DNA from 3 places in the Shinella zoogloeoides genome. Region 3 is predicted to be linked to each of the others. Evidence: riboswitches for the same ligand, from Rfam matches in the RefSeq annotation. Region 3 holds a riboswitch; each other region holds the start of a gene.
The links. Region 3 has a riboswitch for thiamine pyrophosphate ahead of thiC (phosphomethylpyrimidine synthase ThiC). Riboswitches for the same ligand answer to the same signal wherever they lie in the genome.
Positions count from the first base shown of each region.

Region 1: another riboswitch for thiamine pyrophosphate. It lies ahead of thiB (thiamine ABC transporter substrate binding subunit); the one in region 3 lies ahead of thiC (phosphomethylpyrimidine synthase ThiC).
Region 2: another riboswitch for thiamine pyrophosphate. It lies ahead of thiD (bifunctional hydroxymethylpyrimidine kinase/phosphomethylpyrimidine kinase); the one in region 3 lies ahead of thiC (phosphomethylpyrimidine synthase ThiC).

Region 1 covers NZ_CP132311.1:3,400,459-3,407,547, forward strand. Annotated here, with positions in the region: gene Q9316_RS17765 (GntR family transcriptional regulator) at 1-564, opposite strand, end outside; gene Q9316_RS17770 (glutamine synthetase family protein) at 707-2,050, shown strand; gene Q9316_RS17775 (NAD(P)/FAD-dependent oxidoreductase) at 2,050-3,354, shown strand; gene Q9316_RS17780 (hypothetical protein) at 3,432-3,608, opposite strand; TPP riboswitch at 3,741-3,854, shown strand; gene thiB (thiamine ABC transporter substrate binding subunit) at 3,894-4,901, shown strand; gene thiP (thiamine/thiamine pyrophosphate ABC transporter permease) at 4,918-6,540, shown strand; gene thiQ (thiamine ABC transporter ATP-binding protein) at 6,533-7,089, shown strand, end outside.
Region 2 covers NZ_CP132311.1:3,948,281-3,955,369, forward strand. Annotated here, with positions in the region: gene cysK (cysteine synthase A) at 1-579, opposite strand, end outside; gene Q9316_RS20385 (LysE family translocator) at 710-1,327, opposite strand; gene Q9316_RS20390 (GNAT family N-acetyltransferase) at 1,402-2,286, opposite strand; gene dut (dUTP diphosphatase) at 2,290-2,763, opposite strand; gene Q9316_RS20400 (peptide chain release factor 3) at 2,857-4,437, shown strand; TPP riboswitch at 4,489-4,585, shown strand; gene thiD (bifunctional hydroxymethylpyrimidine kinase/phosphomethylpyrimidine kinase) at 4,626-5,435, shown strand; gene Q9316_RS20410 (LysE family translocator) at 5,439-6,053, opposite strand; gene Q9316_RS20415 (AraC family transcriptional regulator) at 6,130-6,930, opposite strand; gene Q9316_RS20420 (GFA family protein) at 6,934-7,089, opposite strand, start outside.
Region 3 covers NZ_CP132311.1:3,028,398-3,035,486, reverse strand. Annotated here, with positions in the region: gene Q9316_RS15915 (thiamine phosphate synthase) at 1-485, opposite strand, end outside; gene Q9316_RS15910 (thiazole synthase) at 482-1,255, opposite strand; gene thiS (sulfur carrier protein ThiS) at 1,257-1,454, opposite strand; gene thiO (glycine oxidase ThiO) at 1,451-2,428, opposite strand; gene thiC (phosphomethylpyrimidine synthase ThiC) at 2,431-4,254, opposite strand; TPP riboswitch at 4,347-4,463, opposite strand; gene Q9316_RS15890 (Bax inhibitor-1/YccA family protein) at 4,598-5,314, opposite strand; gene Q9316_RS15885 (anti-sigma factor family protein) at 5,346-6,119, opposite strand; gene Q9316_RS15880 (sigma-70 family RNA polymerase sigma factor) at 6,106-6,651, opposite strand; gene Q9316_RS15875 (YqaA family protein) at 6,706-7,089, opposite strand, start outside.

The DNA of each region.
Region 1 (7,089 bases), 370 kb from region 3:
CTGATGGCGATCGACGAAATAGAGCTGGGCGACATGCTCCATGGCGATGCCGAGGAAGGGGCCGAGCTGGAGCCAGACGCTTTCCACCATCGGCATGATCACCTGCTCGGGATTGGCGGTATAGAGCGTGCGATGGAATTCCTGGTTCAGCAGCAGTGCGGTCGCGTTGTCCTTGCGTAAGATCGCCTCGTCCTGCGCCCTGTCGATTTCCTCGAGCCTGTCGATGCGGCGCTCGGTGATGTGGGGCACGGCGCGGCGGGCGGCGTGCTGCTCCAGCACGGAGCGCAGCGAGACGAGTTCGCTGAAGCGGTCCGCCGTCATGCGCGGCACCATGATCCGCCTGTTGTCGAGCACGCGCAGCGCACCCTCGGAGGATAGCCGCCGCAGCGCCTCGCGCACCGGCGTCGGGCTGCTCTCCATCGCTTCGGCGATGCCGCGGATGGTCAGCGATTCGCCGGGGCGGATCGATCCCACCATGATCGCCTGGCGCAGGCGCCGATGCGCATATTCATGCGTCGTCATGCCTTCCGGCCGGTCCAGCGGTTCCAGCGCCAAATTGCCCAATGCATCTCTCCTGTGCGAGGCTGCCGGGTGCTACCCTATCCTCTGGAACAGGTTCTAGCAGCTTGACCCACGACAAGAAAGTGTGCATATCTTGAAAATGTGATCACAAAAAGAATTATGTGATACGGAAGGGGACCATGCGGTGAACGACGATTCCAACTGGCTGATCAATGCGGATGGCGTGGAGAGCATCCAGGCCGTCGTCTGCGACCTGAACGGCATCCTGCGCGGCAAGCGCGTGCCCGTCGGGCAGGCGGAAAAGGTTTTGAAGGGCGGCATCCGCATGCCGCTTTCCATCGTCGGCGTCGACGTCTGGGGAGAGGACATCGTCGGCTCCAGCCACGTCTTCGCCAGCGGCGATACGGACGGCATCTGCGCGGCCACCGGCCGCGGCGCGCTGCCCGTGAGCTGGACGCTGAAGCCCTCCGCCGTCGTGCCGCTCTGGCTGTTCAAGGAGAGCGGCGAGCCCTTCCTGGCCGATCCGCGCCAGGCGCTCGCCAATATCGTGCGGCAGTATCATGAACTCGGCCTGCGCCCGGTCGTCGCCTCCGAGATGGAATTCTACCTGATCGATGCCGAGCCCGACCATGCCGAGCCGCCGATCTCGCCCTATACCGGCAAGCGCCTGGATTCTGACGCCATCCTCTCCATCGACGAACTCGACGATTTCGGCCAGTTCTTCTCCGACGTCTATGCGGAATGCGAGCGGCAGAACGTGCCCGCCGATTCCGCCGTCGCGGAAAACGGCATCGGCCAGTTCGAGATCAACCTGATCCATTCCGACGATCCGTTGAAGGCCGCCGACGACGCGCTGTTCTTCAAGCGCATCATCAAGGGCATCGCGCGCAAGCACGGCTTTGCCGCCACCTTCATGGCCAAGCCCTACGGCATGCGCTCGGGCAGCGGCATGCACATGCATTTCAGCGTGATCGACGAGGACGGCAACAATGTCTTCGACGACGGCACTGCCGAGGGGTCGGCCATCATGAAGCATGCCGTCGCCGGCCTGACACGCGGCATGGCGGAATCGACCCTTCTTTTCGCCCCGCACTACAATTCCTATCGCCGCCTTCGCCCCGATACGCACGCGCCGACCTCGATTTCCTGGGGCTACGAGAACCGCACCGCCGCCATCCGCATTCCCGGCGGCAACCACAAGGCACGACGCATCGAGCATCGCGTTGCCGGCGCCGACGCCAATCCGTACCTCGTCATGGCCGGCATCCTGGGCGCCGCCCTCGTCGGCATCCGCAACAAGTGGGAGCCGCCGGCGCCGGTCTCGGGCCGCGCCTACCTCTCGCAACTGCCGCGCATCCCCTCGGAATGGGGCTCGGCCGTCACCGCCTTCGAGAACGGCTCGATCGTCTCGGAAATCTTCGATGCGGATCTCCGCTCCATGCTGATCGCCTGCAAGCGGCAGGAAATCGCCGGTTTCGCCGAACAGGTGACCGACTTCGAGTTCAGCGCCTACCTGGAAATCGTCTGATGGCCAACAACCAGTCCTATGCCGGCAACGGCGCCTATCCCGACAGCTACTACGCCGCCTCCCGCAACATCATCCGCACGCCGAAGGTGCTGGAAGGCGCGGTCACGGCCGATATCGCCGTGCTCGGCGCCGGCTATTCGGGCCTTTCGACCGCCATCCACCTTGCCGAGAAGGGCTACAAGGTGGTGATGGTCGAAGGCGCCGGCATCGGCTGGGGCGCGTCCGGTCGCAACGGTGGCCAGGTCGTCAACGGCCTCAATGCCAGCCTCGACACGATCAAGCGCCGCTACGGCGATCAGGCCGGCGCTTTCGTCGGCGGCCTCGTGCAGGAAGGCGGCAAGATCATCCGCCGCCTCGTCTCCCAGTACCAGATCGACTGCGACCTGAAGGACGGCAACATCTACGCCGCCTATACGCCGGCCCACATGAAGGAGCTGGAGCACAAGAAGGCGCTGTGGAAGAGCTACGGTATGGACGACCACCAGATGCTGGACAAGGCGGCGATCCAGAAGCTGGTGAAGACCGACGCCTATATCGGCGGCATGCTGGACACGACCGGCGGCCACATGCACCCGCTCAACCTTACCCTCGGCGAGGCCAAAGCGCTGGAATCGCTCGGCGGCGTGATCTACGAGCAGTCGCCCGTCCTCCGCGTCGAGCACGAGGCGGAAAAGCCCGTCATCCATACGGCGAAGGGCAGCGTGACCGCGAACACCGCCGTGCTCTGCGGCAATGCCTATCTCGGCCATGTCGTGCCGAAGCTCGTCTCGCGCGTCATGCCCGTCTCGACCCAGATGGTGGCCACCGAGCCGCTCGGCGAGCGCGCCGATGCGCTCATCCCGAGCGACATGTGCGTGGAGGACGTGCGCTACATCCTCGACTATTTCCGCCTGTCGGCCGACAAGCGCATGATCTTCGGCGGCGGCACCGTCTATGGCGGCACCGACCCGGCGGATGTCAGGGCAAAGATCCGCCCGAACCTCGAAAAGGTCTTCCCGTCGCTGAAGGGCGTGAAGATCGACTATGCCTGGAGCGGCAATTTCGCGCTTTCCTTCTCGCGCGTGCCGCAGATGGGCAAGATCGGCAGGAACACCTATTTCGCCCACGGCTACAGCGGCCACGGCGTCACCGGCTCGCATCTCTTCGGCAAGATCCTGAGCGAGGCGATCCACGGCGACCTGTCGCGCTTCAGCCAGTTCGAGAAGCTGCCCTGGATCCCCTTCCCGGGCGGGCGCATGTTCCGCGCGCAATACTCCACCATCGGTTCCTGGTGGTACCAGTTCAAGGACGCCTTCGGCCTCTGAGACCGGCCGGACCGTCGCACACCAAAAAGCCCGGATGTGAAGAACATCCGGGCTTTTTCGGGTCGGTCATTCAATGCTTAGCGGCAGACCTTGATGCGCTTGACGAAGACATTGCCGTAATAGTCGTAGGACTTGATCTTCTTGACGAAGCAGTGCGGCTGGTAGCCGTAGCTGTAGTAACCGGCCTGCGAGGGGGCGGCGAAGGAAACGGCGGCGACGATGGCGACGGTGGCGGAAACGATGAACTTGCGCATGGGGTCTCTCCTGATCTCTTGAAGGACGAGCCTCTCTCGTCCGGTGATCAGAAGGTCTCACATCGCCCGTCTGCCCGCTGTCTCGCGGGGAACAGCCCCTTGCGCGCCGCGCAAAGCGGCATTATGCCTTGTCCTGCTCTAACGGGGTGCTCCGCGGGTTCCGATCCGCAGGCTGAGAGGCTTTTCTGCCAACCCGAAGAACCTGATCCGGTTAGCACCGGCGGAGGGATTAGACGGCACATTCCAGCGCCCTATTCCCGTTTGTGACCAGACAAGGAGGCGCTGATGCGCACGGCATTTCTTTCTTCCATCGCGGCGCTCGCCGTATCCTTCGCCCTTCCCGCCCTCGCGCAGGAAAAGACGCTGACCGTCTACACCTATGAAAGCTTCGTCGCCGAATGGGGCCCGGGGCCGAAGGTCAAGGAAGAATTCGAGAAGACCTGCGGCTGCAAGGTCGAATGGGTCGGCGTCGCCGACGGCGTCGAGCTTCTGACGCGCCTCAAGCTCGAAGGCGAAGGCACCAAGGCCGACCTGGTGCTCGGCCTCGACACCAACCTCATCACCGAAGCCAAGGCGACCGGCCTCTTCGAGCCCCACGGCCTCTCGCCGGAAGGCCTGACGGTGCCGGGCGGTTTTTCCGACGACACGTTCCTGCCCTATGACTACGGCCATTTCGCCGTCGTCTATGACAGCGAGACGCTGAAGACCCCACCGGCGAGCCTCAAGGAACTGGTCGAGGGCGATGCATCCCAGAAGATCGTCATCGAGGACCCGCGCACCTCGACGCCGGGCCTCGGCCTGCTGCTCTGGGTCAAGTCGGTCTATGGCGACAAGTCCGCGGAAGCATGGGAAAAGCTCAAGGATCGCGTACTGACCGTCACCCCCGGCTGGTCGGAAGCCTACGGCCTCTTCACCAAGGGTGAGGCGCCGATGGTGCTCTCCTACACCACCTCGCCGGCCTATCACGTCATCGCGGAGAAATCCGAGCGCTACAAGGCGGCGGCCTTCTCCGAGGGACACTATATCCAGATCGAGGTCGCCGGCCTGACGCGCACCTCCGACGACAAGGATCTCGCCCGCCAGTTCCTCACCTTCATGACGGGGCCGGATTTCCAGTCGATCATCCCGGAAACCAACTGGATGATGCCGGCCGCCAAGACCCGCGATCCGTTGCCCGCCGCCTTCGGCGCGCTGGTGAAGCCGGAAAAGACCTTCCTGATGTCGTCGGACGAGGTCGCGGCGAACCGCAAGGCCTGGATCGACGAATGGCTCGGCGCGATGAGCGCCAAGTAACAGGGCAGGCAAGGTGATCTTCGCCCGCGCCGAACGACGGACGCTGCGCATCGCCGGGGGCCTTGCCCTCGGCGGCGTGCTCGCCTTCGTCGGCGCGGCGACCATCGTCCTGCTCGGCCATGCGGGCGGCGGCAGCGGCGCACCGCTGTTCGACACCTATATCGGGCGCGTCGCGCAATTCACGCTGATGCAGGCGGCACTTTCGACGCTCCTCTCCATCGTGCTTGCCATTCCCGTCGCGCGGGCACTCGCCCGCCAGCGCAGCTTCCGGGGCCGCGTCTGGATCATCCGGCTTTCCGTCGTGCCGCTCGGCCTGCCGGCGCTGGTGGCGGCGCTCGGCGTCATCGAGATCTGGGGGCGGCAGGGCGTCGTCAACGATCTCCTGCGCCTCGCCGGACTGCAGAATCCGGTCAGCGTCTATGGTCTCGCCGGCATCCTGATCGCCCACGTCTTCTTCAACCTGCCGCTCGCCGCGCGCTTCCTGCTCGCCGCGCTCGACCGCATCCCGCCGGAATACTGGCTCTCCTCCGCCAATCTCGGCATGCGGAGCGGGGCGGTCTTCCGGCTCATCGAGTGGCCGGTCATCCGCCGCGTCCTGCCCGGCATCGCCGGCCTCGTCTTCATGCTCTGCGTGACGAGCTTCACCATCGCCCTGACGCTCGGCGGCGGGCCGGCGGCAAGCACCATCGAGGTCGCCATCTACCAGGCGCTGCGCTTCGATTTCGATCCCGCGCGCGCCGTGCTGCTCGCCTTCCTGCAGATCGCCGTCACGGCGATCCTGCTCTGGCTGATCTCGCTGCTTGCCCATCCGCCGGAAGAGGGCATGACGGCCGGCCGTGCCATCCGCCGCTTCGACGGCCGCCGCCACCGCCTTGCCGACGGGCTCGTCCTCGTCGCCTTCACCCTGTTCACCGCCGCGCCGCTCGCCGCGACCCTCGCCTCGGGCCTTGCCGCCGATTTCGGCCGGCTGGCGCTCGACCCGCTGCTGCACCGGGCGCTTCTCACCAGCCTAGCCATTTCACTTGCCTCGGCGGGACTCAGCCTCGCCATCGCGCTGCCGGTCGTGCTGGTGCCACGGGTTGCCGAGGCGGGCGCTGCCGGCCTTGCGACCCGGCTGATGGGCCGTGCGCTGCCGGCGGTCGGCTCGCTGATCCTGCTGGTACCGCCTGTCGTCGTGGCGACCGGCTGGTTCCTGATGCTGCGCATCTTCGGCGAGACGGGCCGGTTCGCGCCTGCCGTCGTCACCGTGCTCAACGCGCTGATGGCGCTGCCCTTCGTCGTGCGCGTGCTGGAGCCCGCCTACCGCACCCACCTTTCCCGCACCGCGCGCCTCGCGCTTAGCCTCGGCGTCACCGGCTGGCAGCGCTTTTCCTGGATCGACTGGCCGGCGCTGAAAAAGCCTTTCCTCACCGCCTTCGCCTTCGCCATGGCGCTGTCGCTCGGCGATCTCGGCGCCGTCGCCATCTTCGGCGCGGAAGGCTTCGTCACCCTGCCCTGGCTGCTGTTTTCCCGCATGGCGAGCTACCGGACCGCGGATGCCGCCGGCATCGCGCTGATCCTCGGCGTGCTATGCCTGCTGCTCACGCTGCCGTCGACGACGTCGGAGCGCCCAACCGAAAGACCCGGCTCCGATGCCTGACATTGCCGTTCGCCTTGCCGACGTCACCGTGCGCTTTTCGCAAAAGCAGCTTTCCTTCGACTGTGCCATCCCGACCGGCGCGGCCGTCGCCGTCGCCGGCCCCTCGGGCGCGGGCAAGTCCACGCTCTTCAACGTCATCACCGGTTTCGAGAAGCCGGCAAGCGGCAGCGTCACCCTGCTCGGGCAGGACATGGCCGGTCGCGATCCGGCGGAACGGCCGGTCTCGATCGTCTTCCAGGACAACAACCTTTTCGCCCACCTTTCCATCGCCGACAATGTCGGCCTCGGCATCGATCCCGGGCTGAAGCTCGATTCCGCCGCGCGTCAGAGCGTTTTCGCCGCGCTGGCGCGGGTCGGCCTCGGCGGCTACGAGCGGCGCCTGCCGGGCTCGCTTTCCGGCGGCGAGCGGCAGCGGGTGGCGCTCGCCCGCGCGCTGGTGCGCCGCCGGCCGATCCTGCTTCTGGACGAGCCCTTCGCCGCGCTCGATCCGGCCATGCGGGCGGAAATGGCAAGCCTGTTGCACGAGCTTCACGCCGAGACGAAAAGCAC
Region 2 (7,089 bases), 920 kb from region 3:
GCCGCCCGTGCCGATGCCGGAGACGAGGATGTCGACCGCGCCGTCCGTGTCGTTCCAGATTTCCTCCGCCGTCGTCCTGCGGTGGATGTCCGGATTGGCGGGATTTTCAAACTGCTGGGGAATGACGGCGCCCTCGATCGTGGCCGCAAGTTCCTCCGCCTTGGCGATCGCGCCCTTCATGCCCTTCGGTCCCTCGGTCAGCACCAGTTCGGCACCGAGCAGGGCCAGCATCTTGCGCCGTTCGATCGACATGGTCTCCGGCATGGTCAGGATGAGGCGATAACCCTTGGCGGCGGCGGCGAAGGCGAGCGCGATGCCGGTATTGCCCGAGGTCGGCTCGACGAGCGTCGACTTGCCGGGCGTGATCTTGCCCTGCGCTTCCAGCGCCTCGATCATCGCCACGCCGATGCGGTCCTTGACGGACGCGATCGGATTGAAGAATTCGAGCTTGGCGAGGAGGGTGGCGTTGACGCCCTTTTCCTTCGCGAACTTGTCGAGCCGCACGATCGGCGTATCGCCGATGGTCTCGGTGATGGAGGCATAGATACGGCCGCGGCCGGGTTTGCGTGTGTCGGTCATCGGGTGCTCCTCGGTTCTCGTTGAGGGAGAATGTAGGAGGGAATTCCGCCTTAGACGAGTCCGGATTTCGCGGCAAAAACGCCGAAAGCGGAATAATCGGCTTGCACTCCGGCAAAAGCCGGATCGTCCCTCATGCGGCGCGGGTCGCGATATAGGCGGCGGTGCCGGCAAGGATGCCCGCGGCAATGCGGTTCAGGCGCTGCAGCGCCTTCGGCTGCCTGAGGAGAAGCCGGGCACGCGAGGCGAGCGCCATATAGGGAACGAGCACGGCGAGAAGCACCACGAAGGTCGCGCCCAGCAATAGGCCATAGTCCCTGAGGCCGATCGTGTCGAGGTCGATCAGTGTCGGCACGAGCGCGACGTAGAAGAGCATGGTCTTCGGGTTGCCGAGCGTCACGAACAGGCCGGAGAGGAAGGAGGCGGTCATGCTGGTCGAGCGCCGTGCCTCGATGGTCTGCGGCAGAAGGCCCGTCGTCCAGAGCTTCCAGGCTATGTAGACGAGATAGAGCGCGCCGGCGAACTTGATCAGCATGAAGGTTGTGGTGAAGGTCTGCGCGATGAAGGCGAGGCCGAGAATGACCGCCGTCAGGTAGACCATGTCGCCGAGGATGAGGCCGAGCCCCATGAAGAAGGTCGGCCGGAAGCCGGAGCCGAGCGCACGGGCGACGATCGCGGTCACGCCGGGACCGGGAATGATGGCGGCGATGAACAGGGCGCCGGCATAGGCGAGAAGGACGGCAAAGGTCATGGGAGCTCCCGGAAGGTGAGGCAGGCTACGCCTGCCGATGGCCCCCGGCAAGAGCGTCCATCCGTGGCGGCGGATCAGAATTCCGCCATGGGCGGCAGGGCGAAAGGCCCCTTGGGCCGCAATCCGTTTCGCGTGCGCAGCATCAGTGTCATGTCGCCTGTATCGGGCAGAGCCTCGCCCTCCCACGACAGGCGATCGGGCGCGAAATGCACGACGGCCCGTGACGGCGCGATCCGGAGGCTCGCCAGAATGTCCGCGAGCGCCGGAATGCGCGCGCCGACAATATCCAGCAGCTCGAAGCCGCCATCCTCGCCCTCCTGCCAGGCAAGAACGATGTTCTCGTCCATCAGGTCGAGCCGCAGGTCCGGCATCAGGCTCGCGTTGAAGAGGAACATTTCCTTCTGCCGCAACGGTGCAAACCGACTGGATACCGGCTCGCGGTCATCGAGCAGCCTGCCGAGCAGCGCCATGTCCGCCGCATTTCCGATCTCGAGGCGGCGCACGGGACGCGCCGTTCCACCTGCAGGCGCCGGGCCGGCGAAACGGTGCTGCTCCACGGGTTCGAAACCATGGCGGCGGTAGAGCGCAGGCGTATCGGTCAGCAGCGCAACGGCCTCGAAGCCGTCCGCATCGCAATGCGCCAGCGCTGCCTGCACGACGTCGCCATAAAGGCCCCGGCCGCGATGATCCGGCCGCACCGCGCCCGATTGCAGGCCCGCCGCGCGCACGACACGGCCTTCCACCATGAGCGGCAGCGAAAAGGCGGTGAAGTTGGCGATGCAGGCGCCCGCCGTATCGAACCAGCCGAAGGCGACGCTGCTCGGGTCCGGCCCGCCGAGCCGGTCCAGCACCGTCACGTCGATGCCGAAGACGTCCTGCATAAGGCCGGCGAGCGCGCGCCATGCCGTGGGATCGCCGAAATAGTTGGAGCGGAAGGTCAGCCCGGTGCGGTCGGACATGGTTCAGCGCACGCCGGTGGAGCCGAAGCCGCCGGCGCCGCGGGCGGTTTCGCTGGCCTGGGTCGCCTCGCGCACGGCAACCTGCGTGACGGGCGCGATCACCATCTGGGCGATACGCATGCCGCGCTCGATGACGAAGGGCTCGTCGCCGAGATTGGCAAGCAGCACCTTCACCTCGCCGCGATAGTCGCTGTCGACGGTGCCGGGCGTGTTGAGGCAGGTGATGCCGTGCTTGAAGGCGAGACCGGAGCGCGGGCGGATCTGGCCCTCGTAGCCATGCGGGATTTCGAAGACGAGGCCGGTCGGCACCAGCGCCCGCTTTCCGGGGGCGAGCGTCAGCGGGGCGTCGGCCTCGACGGCGGCGCGCAGGTCCATGCCGGCGGCGCCTGATGTCTCGTAGGCGGGAAGCTCGATGCCCTCACCATGTGGCAGGCGGAGGAGAGAGAGCGTGGGCTGGGAAGGGGCGTGCGCGTTCATGCGCCCATAAGCCGGCGGCAGTGCCACCCCGTCAATTGCATCTTCCCGGCGGAGACTGTAAAGACCGCGGCAACTCACAGGATATTGCAGAAAATGGCCGAAACCCTTGCCGAGGCGGTCTCCCGCCGCCGCACCTTCGCGATCATCGCGCACCCGGACGCCGGTAAAACCACGCTGACCGAAAAGCTGCTGCTTTTCGGCGGTGCCATCCAGCTCGCCGGCGAAGTCAAGGCGAAGAAGGACCGCATCCAGACCCGCTCGGACTGGATGAAGATCGAGCGCGAGCGCGGCATCTCGGTCGTCACCTCGGTGATGACCTTCGAATATGACGGCAACGTCTTCAACATCCTCGATACGCCCGGCCACGAGGACTTCGCGGATGACACCTACCGCACGCTGACGGCGGTGGATGCGGCCGTCATGGTCATCGACGCCGCCAAGGGTATCGAGCCGCGCACGCTGAAGCTGTTCGAGGTCTGCCGCCTGCGCGATATCCCGATTATCACCTTCGTCAACAAGATGGACCGCGAGAGCCGCGATCCGTTCGAGATCCTCGACGAGGTGGAAGAGAAGCTGGCGCTCGATACCGCGCCGGTCACCTGGCCCGTCGGCCGCTCGAAGACGTTCTGCGGTTCCTATCACCTCGCCGACCGCACCTTCCGCGGATCGGACACCCAGGTACAGCCGACGAAGATCGAGGATGCGGCAGTGGTCGCCGGCAACCTGCCGGAAAACGAGCGCGCCGCCTTCATCGAGGAGCTGGAGCTTGCCCGCGAGGCCTGCCGCCCGTTCGACCGCGAGGCGTTCCTCGAAGGCCATCTGACGCCGGTCTTCTTCGGTTCGGCGCTGCGGAATTTCGGGGTGCGCGACCTCATCAACGCGCTCGGCGCCTTCGCGCCGCCGCCGCGCGACCAGGTGGCGGATGTGCGCAAGGTGCATGCGTCGGAAGACAGGATGACGGCCTTCGTCTTCAAGATCCAGGCGAACATGGATCCCAATCACCGCGACCGCATCGCCTTCGCCCGCGTCTGCTCCGGCATGCTGGAGCGCGGCATGAAGGTGCGCCTTGCCCGCACGGGCAAGCAGATCGGCCTGTCGGCGCCGCAGTTCTTCTTCGCCTCGCAGCGCCAGCTTGCCGATACGGCCTATGCCGGCGACGTGGTGGGCATCCCCAACCACGGCACGCTCAGGATCGGCGATACGCTGACGGAAGGCGAAGCGCTGGTCTTCGAGGGCGTGCCAAACTTCGCGCCGGAAATCCTGCGCCGCGTGCGGCTGGAAGACGCGATGAAGGCCAAGAAGCTGAAGGAGGCGCTCCAGCAGATGGCCGAGGAGGGCGTCGTGCAGCTCTTCTCGCCGGAAGACGGTTCCCCGGCCATCGTCGGCGTCGTCGGCGCGCTGCAGCTCGACGTGCTGAAGGAGCGGCTTTCGGCGGAATACGGCCTGCCGGTCTCCTTCGAAATGTCGCGCTTCTCCGTCTGCCGCTGGATTTCGTCGGACAGCCCGGCCGAACTCGACAAGTTCGTCACCCAGCGCCGCGGCGACATCGCCCGCGACCTCGATGGCGATCCGGTATTCCTGGCGCAGGACGCCTTCTCGCTGCGATACGAGGCGGAGCGCTATTCGGCCATCAAGATGGTCGCCATCAAGGAATACCACGTCACCAAGGCTTAACGGACACCTGTCACTTTCAAGGTGACATGTGTCTCATCATTTGCGAAAACCTCTCCGAGACAGGGGCGTCCGCCGAACGGCGGGCTGAGAAGCACCCTTTGAACCTGAACCGGATCATGCCGGCGGAGGGAGTCGATCGGGCCGCATCGCCGCTGTCCGGAGACCGCTTCCGCCCGCAGGGGGGCGAAATGGCCGAGACAATCGCAAACATCCTTTCCATCGCGGGCTCCGATCCCTCGGGCGGCGCGGGCATCCAGGCCGATCTCAAGACCTTCGCCGCGCGCGGTACCTACGGCATGGCGGTTCTGACCGCGCTGACGGCGCAGAACACGCAAGGCGTATCCGGCGTGCATCTCGTGCCGCCGGCCTTCGTCGCCGCGCAGATCGCCGATGTGTTCGGCGATATCAGGGTCGATGCGGTGAAGATCGGCATGATCGCCTCGGCGGAAATCGCCGAGGCCGTGGCGGATGCCCTGCAAAATCATCGCGGCGCGCCGGTGGTGCTCGATCCGGTCATGGTGGCCAAGGGCGGCGCCTCGCTGCTGGCACAGGAAGCCGTGGCCGCGCTCACCCGCCGCCTGCTGCCGCTCGCGGCGGTGCTGACGCCGAACCTGCCGGAAGCGGCCGCCCTGCTGGGCGAGCGGGAGGCCGGCGACAGGCAGGGCATGGAGGATCAGGCGAAGCGGCTGCTGTCGCTCGGCCCGAAGGCGGTGCTGCTGAAGGGCGGGCACCTGGCCGGCGGTGAAAGCCCTGATGTGTTGGCGACGGCGGATGGGGTGCGCTGGTTTGAGGGCGTGCGCGTCTTGACGCGCAACACCCACGGCACCGGCTGCTCGCTGTCGAGCGCGATCGCCGCCGAACTCGGCAAGGGGCGGCGGCTTGCCGATGCCGTCGCCGAGGCAAAGAGCTTCATCGCCGGCGCCGTGCGCGCGTCGGATACGCTCACCGTCGGCGCCGGCCATGGGCCGCTCCATCACTTCCACGCGCTCTGGGCCTGATCGTCAGCGATCCGCCAGCGCAAGCCTGAGACCCATCAGGCCGAGGGCGGCGGCGAAGCCGCGCTGCGTCCACACCATGATTTTTGGCCGGCTCAGCACCTGTTGGCGCAGACCGGCCGCGAGCGCGGCATAGACGGCGAAGACGAGAAAGGTGAGCAGCATGAAGACGCCACCGAGGACAAGCATCTGCTGAGTGGCGTTTGACGCCTGCGCCGGGATGAACTGCGGCAGGAAGGCGAGAAAGAACAGCGAGAGCTTCGGGTTGAAGACATTGGTGAGGATGCCCTTGCGCACGATGCGGAATGCCTTCTCCGCCGGCGCCTGTTGCGGCCCGAGATCAAGCGTGCTGCTGTCCCGCACAAGGCTCCAGGCGATGAAGAGAAGGTAGGTGACGCCGATATATCGCAGCACCTCGAAGGCAAGGGCGCTCGCATGCAGCACGGCGGCAAGGCCGACGACGCTAGCGAGGATATGCGGGACGATGCCGAGCGTGCAGCCGAAGGCGGCGAAGAGGCCCGCGCGAAAACCGCCGCTGATGCCGAGCGCCAGCGTGTAGATCACGCCCGTGCCGGGCAGGAGGATGACGACGAGCGAGGTGATGAGGAATTCGGTGGTCATGGCGGTTTCCCTGTGACTTCGGAAGGGCAGGGAACACCGGAAGGACGCGCGTGGTCTTGAACGAAATTGCGGGAGTTCAGGCGCGGGCGGCGAGGTAGGCGCCGGGCGTATAGCCGTAGCGCCGCGTGAAATTGCGCGTCATGTGGCTCTGATCGGCAAAACCCGCCTCGACGGCGGCTTCCGCAAGCGGCCTGCCGGCGGCGATCAGCCGGCGTGCCAGCTCCGTCCGGCGCTGGAGCAGGTAGGCATGCGGCGTCAGACCGGTGATGCGGGCGAAATCGCGCACCAGCCGGAAACGGCCGAGCCCGCTTTCTGCGGCAAGGTCCTCCAGCGTCACGGCCGAGGCTGGATCGCCGTCGAGCCGGTCGCGGACGCGGCCGATGGGTGATGCGGCAAGGCTGTTCTCATGCGGTGTCTGCTCGCGCAGCACGGCGGCCAGCAGCAGGAGAAGGCGCTCGTCGCGGCCGAGACGCGCCGCGTGCCGGTCCAGCAGGATCGCGAGGGTTGCCGAAACGAGCCCCGCGATGCGCCGGTCGTCCAGCACCGGTGCGTGGAATTCCTCGCGCGGCCCTCCCTCGAAGATGTCCTGCGCCGCTGCCGCAACGATGGCGGGCTGCAGGTAGAGCATGCGCCAGGCGCGCGGGGCGTCACCCAAGGGCGCGCCGTCATGCACCTCGCCGGGGTTGACGGTGATCGTGTTGCCGGCCTCGGCCTCGACCATGCCGCGCCCGCTCGCCGATACCTGCGCGCCGCGTTCCACGACGCCGATGCCGTAGGTGTCGTGCGTGTGCCGGGCAAAACTATGCCGGCTGTCGGCCATCACGGCCTCGATGCCGTCGATGCCCGTTCTGACGATCTGGAAGCGCCCGGTCGCCACGGTTCAATCCCGCTTCTCGCCGGGCAGCGCCGCGATCTCGCCGAACCAGTCCATGGCGGAATCGCACCAGATCTGGCTCGTCGGTCTGAGGCCGGCGCGCTGGTTGATGCTGCCCCAGCGGATGCCCCAGGTTTCGGCATCCTCGCCGGTGCCGGTGGT
Region 3 (7,089 bases):
CGATCCGGATTGAGGCCGCCGATGGCGACGAGGGGAAGGGAGCCGATGCGCGCCTTCCAGTCCCGCAGCCGTTCGACGCCTTGCGGCGCCCATTTCATCTTTTTCAGGATCGTCGGCCAGACCGGACCGAGCGCCACATAATCGGGCCTTGCCGCCAGCGCCGTTTCCAGTTCCGCGTCATCATGGGTGGAAAGGCCGAGCTTCATGCCGGCCGCGCGGATGGCCTCGACATCGGCCCCGGCAAGATCCTCCTGACCGAGATGCACGAAGTCGCAGCCTTCCTCGATGGCGACCTGCCAGTAATCGTTGACGATGAGCTGGCAGCCATGCGCGGCGCAGGTCACTCTGGCGCGGCGGATTTCCGCGCGCAGGCGATCTTCCGGCAGGTCCTTCATGCGTAGCTGCACCAGCTTGACGCCGACGGGTACGAGGCGGTCGATCCAGTCGGCGCTGTCGACGATGAGATAGAAGGGATCGAGCTTCATGCGAAGACGGCCTTTCCGATGATGGGGGTGGAGGGAACGGCCATGTCGCGCGGTTCGAGCGGCACGGCGTTGTGTGCCAGCCGGCCGGCTTCGATGGCGAGCGCGAAGGCCTCGGCCATGGCGGCGGGATCGCCGGCGCCGGCAACGGCGGTGTTGAGCAGCACGGCATCGTAGCCGTGTTCCATGACGCTTGCGGCATGCGATGGACGGCCGATGCCGGCATCGACGATGAGCGGGATATCCGGGAAATGGGCGCGGAAGGCCTTGAGCGCCATGGGATTGACCGGACCCATGGCCGAGCCGATCGGCGCGCACCAGGGCATCAGTACGCGGCAGCCGGCTTCGAGCAGCCGTTCGGCCACGACGAGGTCGTCCGTCGTATAGGGAAAGACCTCAAACCCCTCGTCCGTCAGGATGCGGGCTGCCTCGACGAGGCCGAAGACATCCGGCTGCAAGGTGTCCTGGTGGCCGATCACCTCCAGCTTGATCCAGTCGGTGCGGAAGACCTCGCGCGCCATCTTCGCCGTCAGCACGGCTTCCCTGGCGCTGTGGCAGCCGGCGGTGTTGGGCAGCACGCGCACGCCGAGGTCGCGGATCAGCTCGAAGAAGGCGCCGCCCGCCTTGCCCCCGGCCGTTTCGCGCCGCAGCGACACGGTGACGATCTGCGCCTTCGAGCGGCTCACCGCCTCCGCCAGAATAGCGGGGGAGGGGTAGCGCGCGGTGCCGAGCAGCAGGCGGGATCGGACTTCCACGTCATAGAGCTTCAGCATGTCAGCCTCCCTGCATGGGCGAGAGGATTTCAATGCGGTCGTGGTCTCCGAGCGCGAAGTCGGCCCGGTCCTCGCGATGCACCAGCTCGCCGTTGACCGCCGTCGCGAGCCAGTCGCCTTCGTAGTCGAGGGCGAGGAGAAGGTCGGCAAGCGTCGTTGCCGCGATCTCCTGTGCCTCGCCGTTGATGATGAAGGTCATGATGCCCTCCTTTCCGGTTGTTGCAGCGCGCGCAGCCGCCGCGCGACCTCGCCTGCCATGGCCGGGGCGAGCAGGAAGCCGTGGCGGTAGAGGCCGTTCACATGGATCGTGTCTCCCTCTTCCGTCACGCGCGGGAGATTGTCTGGATAGGCGGGGCGCACGCCCGCGCCGGTTTCCACGAGCCGCGCCTCGCCGAAGGCGGGGTGCAGCGCATAGGCGGCATTCAGCAGTTCCATCAGCGAGCGGGTGGTGATGGGGCCGGCATCCTCGCTTTCGATCATCGTCGCGCCGACCATGAAGCGGCTGCGCTCGCGCGGCACGATGTAGATCGGGTGGCGCGGATGCAGCAGGCGGACGGGACGGGAGAGCTTTATCTCGGCGGTTTCGAGCGCCAGCATCTCGCCGCGCACGCCCCTGAGCTCCGGCAGGCGGCCGATCCTGGCTGCGCCGGTGCAGTCGACGACGCGGTCGTAGTGTCCGGCATCGCCGGTCGTGCCGAAGACGAAGCGCATGCGGGCTTCCTCGAGCCCCGCGGTCAGCGCGGACAAGGCCTGGCGCGGATCGAGATGGGCCTCCTGCCGGAAGAACAGGGCCTTGCGGAAGAGCCCGGCAAGGTCCGGCTCCAGCGCCGCGATCGCCGCCTCGTCCAGCCATTCCCAGCCGCTGGTGCGCTGGGCGAAGCGGTCGAGTTCGCCGGCATCGCGGACGCCTGCGACCACGAGCGTTCCTCGGCGGTGGACCTGACCGGGCAGGGCCGCCTCCCACCAGTCGGCGGCCGTGCGGCCGAGCGTCAGCACCGGCTCTTCCGCGCTCTCCCGCTCGCACCACGGCGCCAGCATGCCGCCGGCAAAGCCGGAGGCGCCGAGGCCGACCTTTTCGGCGCGGTCGACAATCGTGACGTCGAATCCATGGCGGTAAAGCTGCCAGGCGACCGTCAGGCCGGCGACGCCGGCCCCCTTGACGAGGATGCGCATGGTCATTCTCCCGCCGGGGCTTCGGCCAGCGGCATGTAGAGATCGCCGCCCTCGCGGAATTTCGCCGCCATGGCCTCCAGCCCCTCCTTCTGTGCCTCGGCGCGGATGTCGTGCGAGATGCGCATGGAGCAGAATTTCGGGCCGCACATGGAGCAGAAATGCGCCACCTTGTGCGCCTCCTTCGGCAGCGTCTCGTCGTGGAAGGCGCGGGCGGTCTCGGGGTCGAGCGAGAGGTTGAACTGGTCCTCCCAGCGGAACTCGAAACGGGCGCGCGACAGCGCGTCGTCGCGGGTCTTCGCGGCCGGATGCCCCTTGGCGAGGTCGGCGGCATGCGCGGCGATCTTGTAGGTGATGACGCCGACCTTCACGTCGTTGCGGTCGGGCAGGCCGAGATGCTCCTTCGGCGTGACGTAGCAGAGCATGGCCGTGCCGAACCAGCCGATCATCGCCGCGCCGATGCCCGAGGTGATGTGGTCGTAGCCGGGGGCGATGTCCGTCGTCAGCGGGCCGAGCGTGTAGAAGGGCGCCTCGCCGCAGACTTCGAGCTGCTTGTCCATGTTCTCCTTGATCTTGTGCATCGGCACATGGCCGGGGCCCTCGATCATGACCTGGCAATCCTTCCTCCAGGCGATCTGCGTCAGTTCGCCAAGCGTTTCGAGTTCGGCGAATTGCGCAGCGTCGTTGGCATCGGCGATCGATCCTGGGCGCAGGCCGTCGCCGAGCGAGAAGGTGACGTCATAGGCGCGGGCAATGTCGCAGATCTCCTCGAAATGCTCGTAGAGAAAGCTTTCGCGGTGGTGATGCAGACACCACTTGGCCATGATCGAACCGCCGCGCGAGACGATGCCGGTGACGCGATTGACGGTGAGCGGGATGTAATGCAGCCGCACGCCGGCATGGATGGTGAAATAGTCGACCCCCTGCTCGGCCTGCTCGATCAGCGTGTCGCGGTAAACCTCCCAGGTCAGGTCCTCCGCCATGCCGTTCACCTTCTCCAGCGCCTGGTAGAGCGGCACGGTGCCGATCGGCACCGGCGAATTGCGGATGATCCATTCGCGGATATTGTGGATGTTGCGGCCCGTCGACAGGTCCATGACCGTATCGGCGCCCCAGCGGATCGCCCAGACCATCTTCTCCACCTCCTCGGCCATGGAGGAGGTGACGGCGGAATTGCCGATATTGGCGTTGATCTTCACGAGGAAATTGCGGCCGATGATCATCGGCTCGGCTTCCAGGTGGTTGATGTTGGCGGGGATGACCGCGCGGCCACTGGCGACTTCCTGGCGGACGAAGTCCGGCGTCACGAAATCCGGGATATGAGCGCCGAAGCTCTCGCCGTCGCGGGCAAGGGCTTCCTTCACGGCCTTGCGGCCGAGGTTTTCGCGGATGGCGATGAATTCCATTTCCGGCGTGACGATGCCGGCGCGGGCATAGGCGAGCTGGGTTGCCGCCTTGCCGCCAGTCGCCCGGCGCGGGCGGGCGAGGACGGGGAATTCCGGCGTCAGCCGTTCGCCGCTGGCAAAGCCGTTGTCTTCCGGCCGGATGTGTCGGCCCTCGTATTCCTCGGTGTCGCCGCGGGCCGCGACCCAGCGTTCGCGCAGCCGCGGCAGGCCGCCGTCGATCGACACGACATGGGCCGGGTCGGTATAGGGGCCGGAGGCGTCGTAGACCACGACCGGCGGTTCGCCGGAGGTCGGGTGCAGGGAAATCTCGCGCATCGGCACGCGGATGTCCGGGTGCAGCTCGCCGGGAACATGGATCTTCCGCGAGGCGGGCAGGGCGCCCGTGGTGACGGTGGGGGTGAGTTTCTGGGCGGCAATATTCATCGTGAGGCTCCAAGTTTGCAGTTGGAGACCCAGTCCTAGAGCCGGAATGATGGAAAGACGCCGGGACGGAATCCGGGTGCCGGATTGCGGGCCAAACAGCGCTTGCACCGTCCCTACGCCAGTATGAACTGGATCAGGTTCAACGGGTCACTGCGCTGCGAAAGCCAGCAGTATCTCAGCCCCTTGTCGGGACCCCCCTGGTGAATGGTCCAAGCAAAGACGCTGTAGGTCGATTTGTCAACCGGGGTCAGATACGTAAGTGTATTCTTACTTACTTTGTGCGAGGCACAAAAAGAAACGGCGGGGTTTTGCCCCGCCGTTCCGGATGCCATCAACGCTAGGACTATTCGCGCTCGCCGGTGAAATTCAGCAGCAGCTGGAAGATGTTGACGAAGTTCAGGTACAGCGAGAGCGCACCGAACACGGCCATCTTCTGCTGCGATTCCTGGTCGATGTTCTCGGCATATTGCTGCTTGATGTTCTGCGTGTCCCAGGCGGTGAGGCCGACGAACACGACGATGCCGATCACGGAAATCGCGAATTGCAGCGCGCTCGAACCGAGGAAGATGTTGACGATCGAGGCGATGATGACGCCGATGAGGCCCATGATCAGGAACGAGCCGACCTTGGCGAGGTCACGCTTCGTCACATAGCCGTAGAGGCTCGTCGCGCCGAACATGGAGGCGGCGATGAAGAAGGTGCGGGCGATGCTCGTGCCGGTGAAGACGAGGAACACGGAAGCGAGCGACAGGCCCATGACGGCGCAGAAGGCCCAGAAGGTCATCTGCGCGGTGCTGGCCGACATCGTCTGGATCTTGAACGAGAAGAAGAAGACGAAGGCGAGCGGCGCCAGCATCACCACCCACTTCAGCGGGGAGGAGAAGATCGGCACGTAGAGCGCCGGCGTCGAGCCGACGATGAAGGCGACGAGGCCGGTGATGACGAGGCCTGCGCCCATATAGTTGTAGACGCGCAGCATGTGCTGGCGCAGGCCCTCGTCGAAGAGGGCGGCCGACTGCGCCTGCGCGCCGTAGCCAAATCGCTGTTGTACGGGTTCCATCGAAAATCTCCTTCGGTCTGGAAACGGTTGATCAGTAGAGCGTGCGCGAGAGGTCCCGCGCGGTTTGCGCCAGGTCGTCGGCCTTGCGGCTTTCCGATACCAGCGCATAGGCGACATCGCCGATCTGCCAGTAGGCGGCACGGGCATTGTCGGCGTGGAAAAGCAGGACGTGCTGCACGGCAAAGGAGCCGGGACGCACGGCAAAGAGCGACAGGCGCTCGTCCTTCTTCGGCTCCAGCACCAGTTCGACGCTCGGGCCATAGGCGGACGGGAAGACCTGCGTATCGACCACGCCCCAGCCCTTCGGCAGCTCCGGCAGCACGATGGCCGTCGCCGAGCGGATTTCCGCCGGATCGAAGGTCTCGATTTCCGGCTGCGATGCCATCGTGTCGCGCAGCAGCGTGGTCTTGTGCGCGCGCACCGCCTCTTCCACGAAGGCGGGCGGCGGGGTTGAGGCGACGACCTCGGTCGCGCCGAAGGGACCGAGAACGGCGTGGGCCGTCCAACCCGCGGCGACGAAGAGCGCGATGGCGGCGGCGCGGCGGAAGGCGGAAAAGACACGCCGGTGCGAAAGGGAGCGCTCGAGCAGGCGCGCGGCGTCGCGCGTCGCTTCCCGCGCCACCGTGCGGTGGTCGGCGAGCGCCAGGCGCAGCTCGTCGCGCACGCGCAGATCCCTCATCATCTGCGCGGCAACGTCCGGCCGCTCCGAAAGATAGGCCTCGACCTCGATGCGCCGGCCGACGGCGAGCTGGTCGTCGACATAGGCATTGAGATCGGATTCGAGGATCGGGTCATTGCTTGTCATCGCCAGTGCCTCCGACGATTCTGAGATGGGTGACAGGTGCGGCCGTGCCGCTCTGTTCGAAAGCGCGCAGCCGCTGGCGGGCGCGCGCCACGCGCGACATCAGCGTGCCGACGGGAATGCCGAGCGTCTCGGCCGCCTCCTGGTAGGAAAGCTCCTCGATCGCGACGAGATGCAGCGCCTCGCGCTGCTCTTCCGGCAGGGCGAAGAAGGCGTTGCGCAATTGTGTCAGGCGCACCGAATGGTCCTGGTTCGCCGGCACGGACGTCTCCGCGACTTCCGCCGCGGCATCGTGGCGGCGCTCCTGCGAGCGGCGCTGGCGCAGCCGGTCGATATGCGCATTGTGCAGGATGGACATCAGCCAGTTGCGCACGCTAGCGCCGGTGCGGAAAGTGGACTGCCGCTCATAGGCCTTCACCAGCGCATCATGCACCAGATCCTCGGCCTCGTCCGGATTGCGCACGAGCGACAGCGCATAGCGCCGAAGCGCTGCAAGCTGTCCGATCACGTTGAAGCCGGGTGTCTTTCCGTTCATGCCCCAATATACGAGAGCCAGGTGGTGTCCATTCCATCGCCGGCGGAAAAAATTTCAGAGCCAGTTGAGAACGAGAGCGGCGAGCACGATATAGCGGCCGAACTTGGCGATGGAAACGACGACGAGGAAACGGCCGAACGGCTCGCGCATGATGCCGGCCGCCACCGTCAGCGGGTCGCCGACGATCGGCAGCCAGCTCAGGAGCAGGCTCCACCAGCCATATCTGCGATACCAGTTCCCGGCGCGCTCCAGGTTTTTGGCGCTTACCGGAAACCAGCGCGCTTCGCGGAAGCGTTCCACGCCGCGGCCGAGCAGCCAGTTGACGACCGAACCGAGCACATTGCCGATACCGGCGACGAGGATGAGAATGGCCGGCGCGTAGTTCCGCGTTGCCAGCAGCCCGGCGAGAACGGCTTCCGACTGGGCGGGCACGATGGT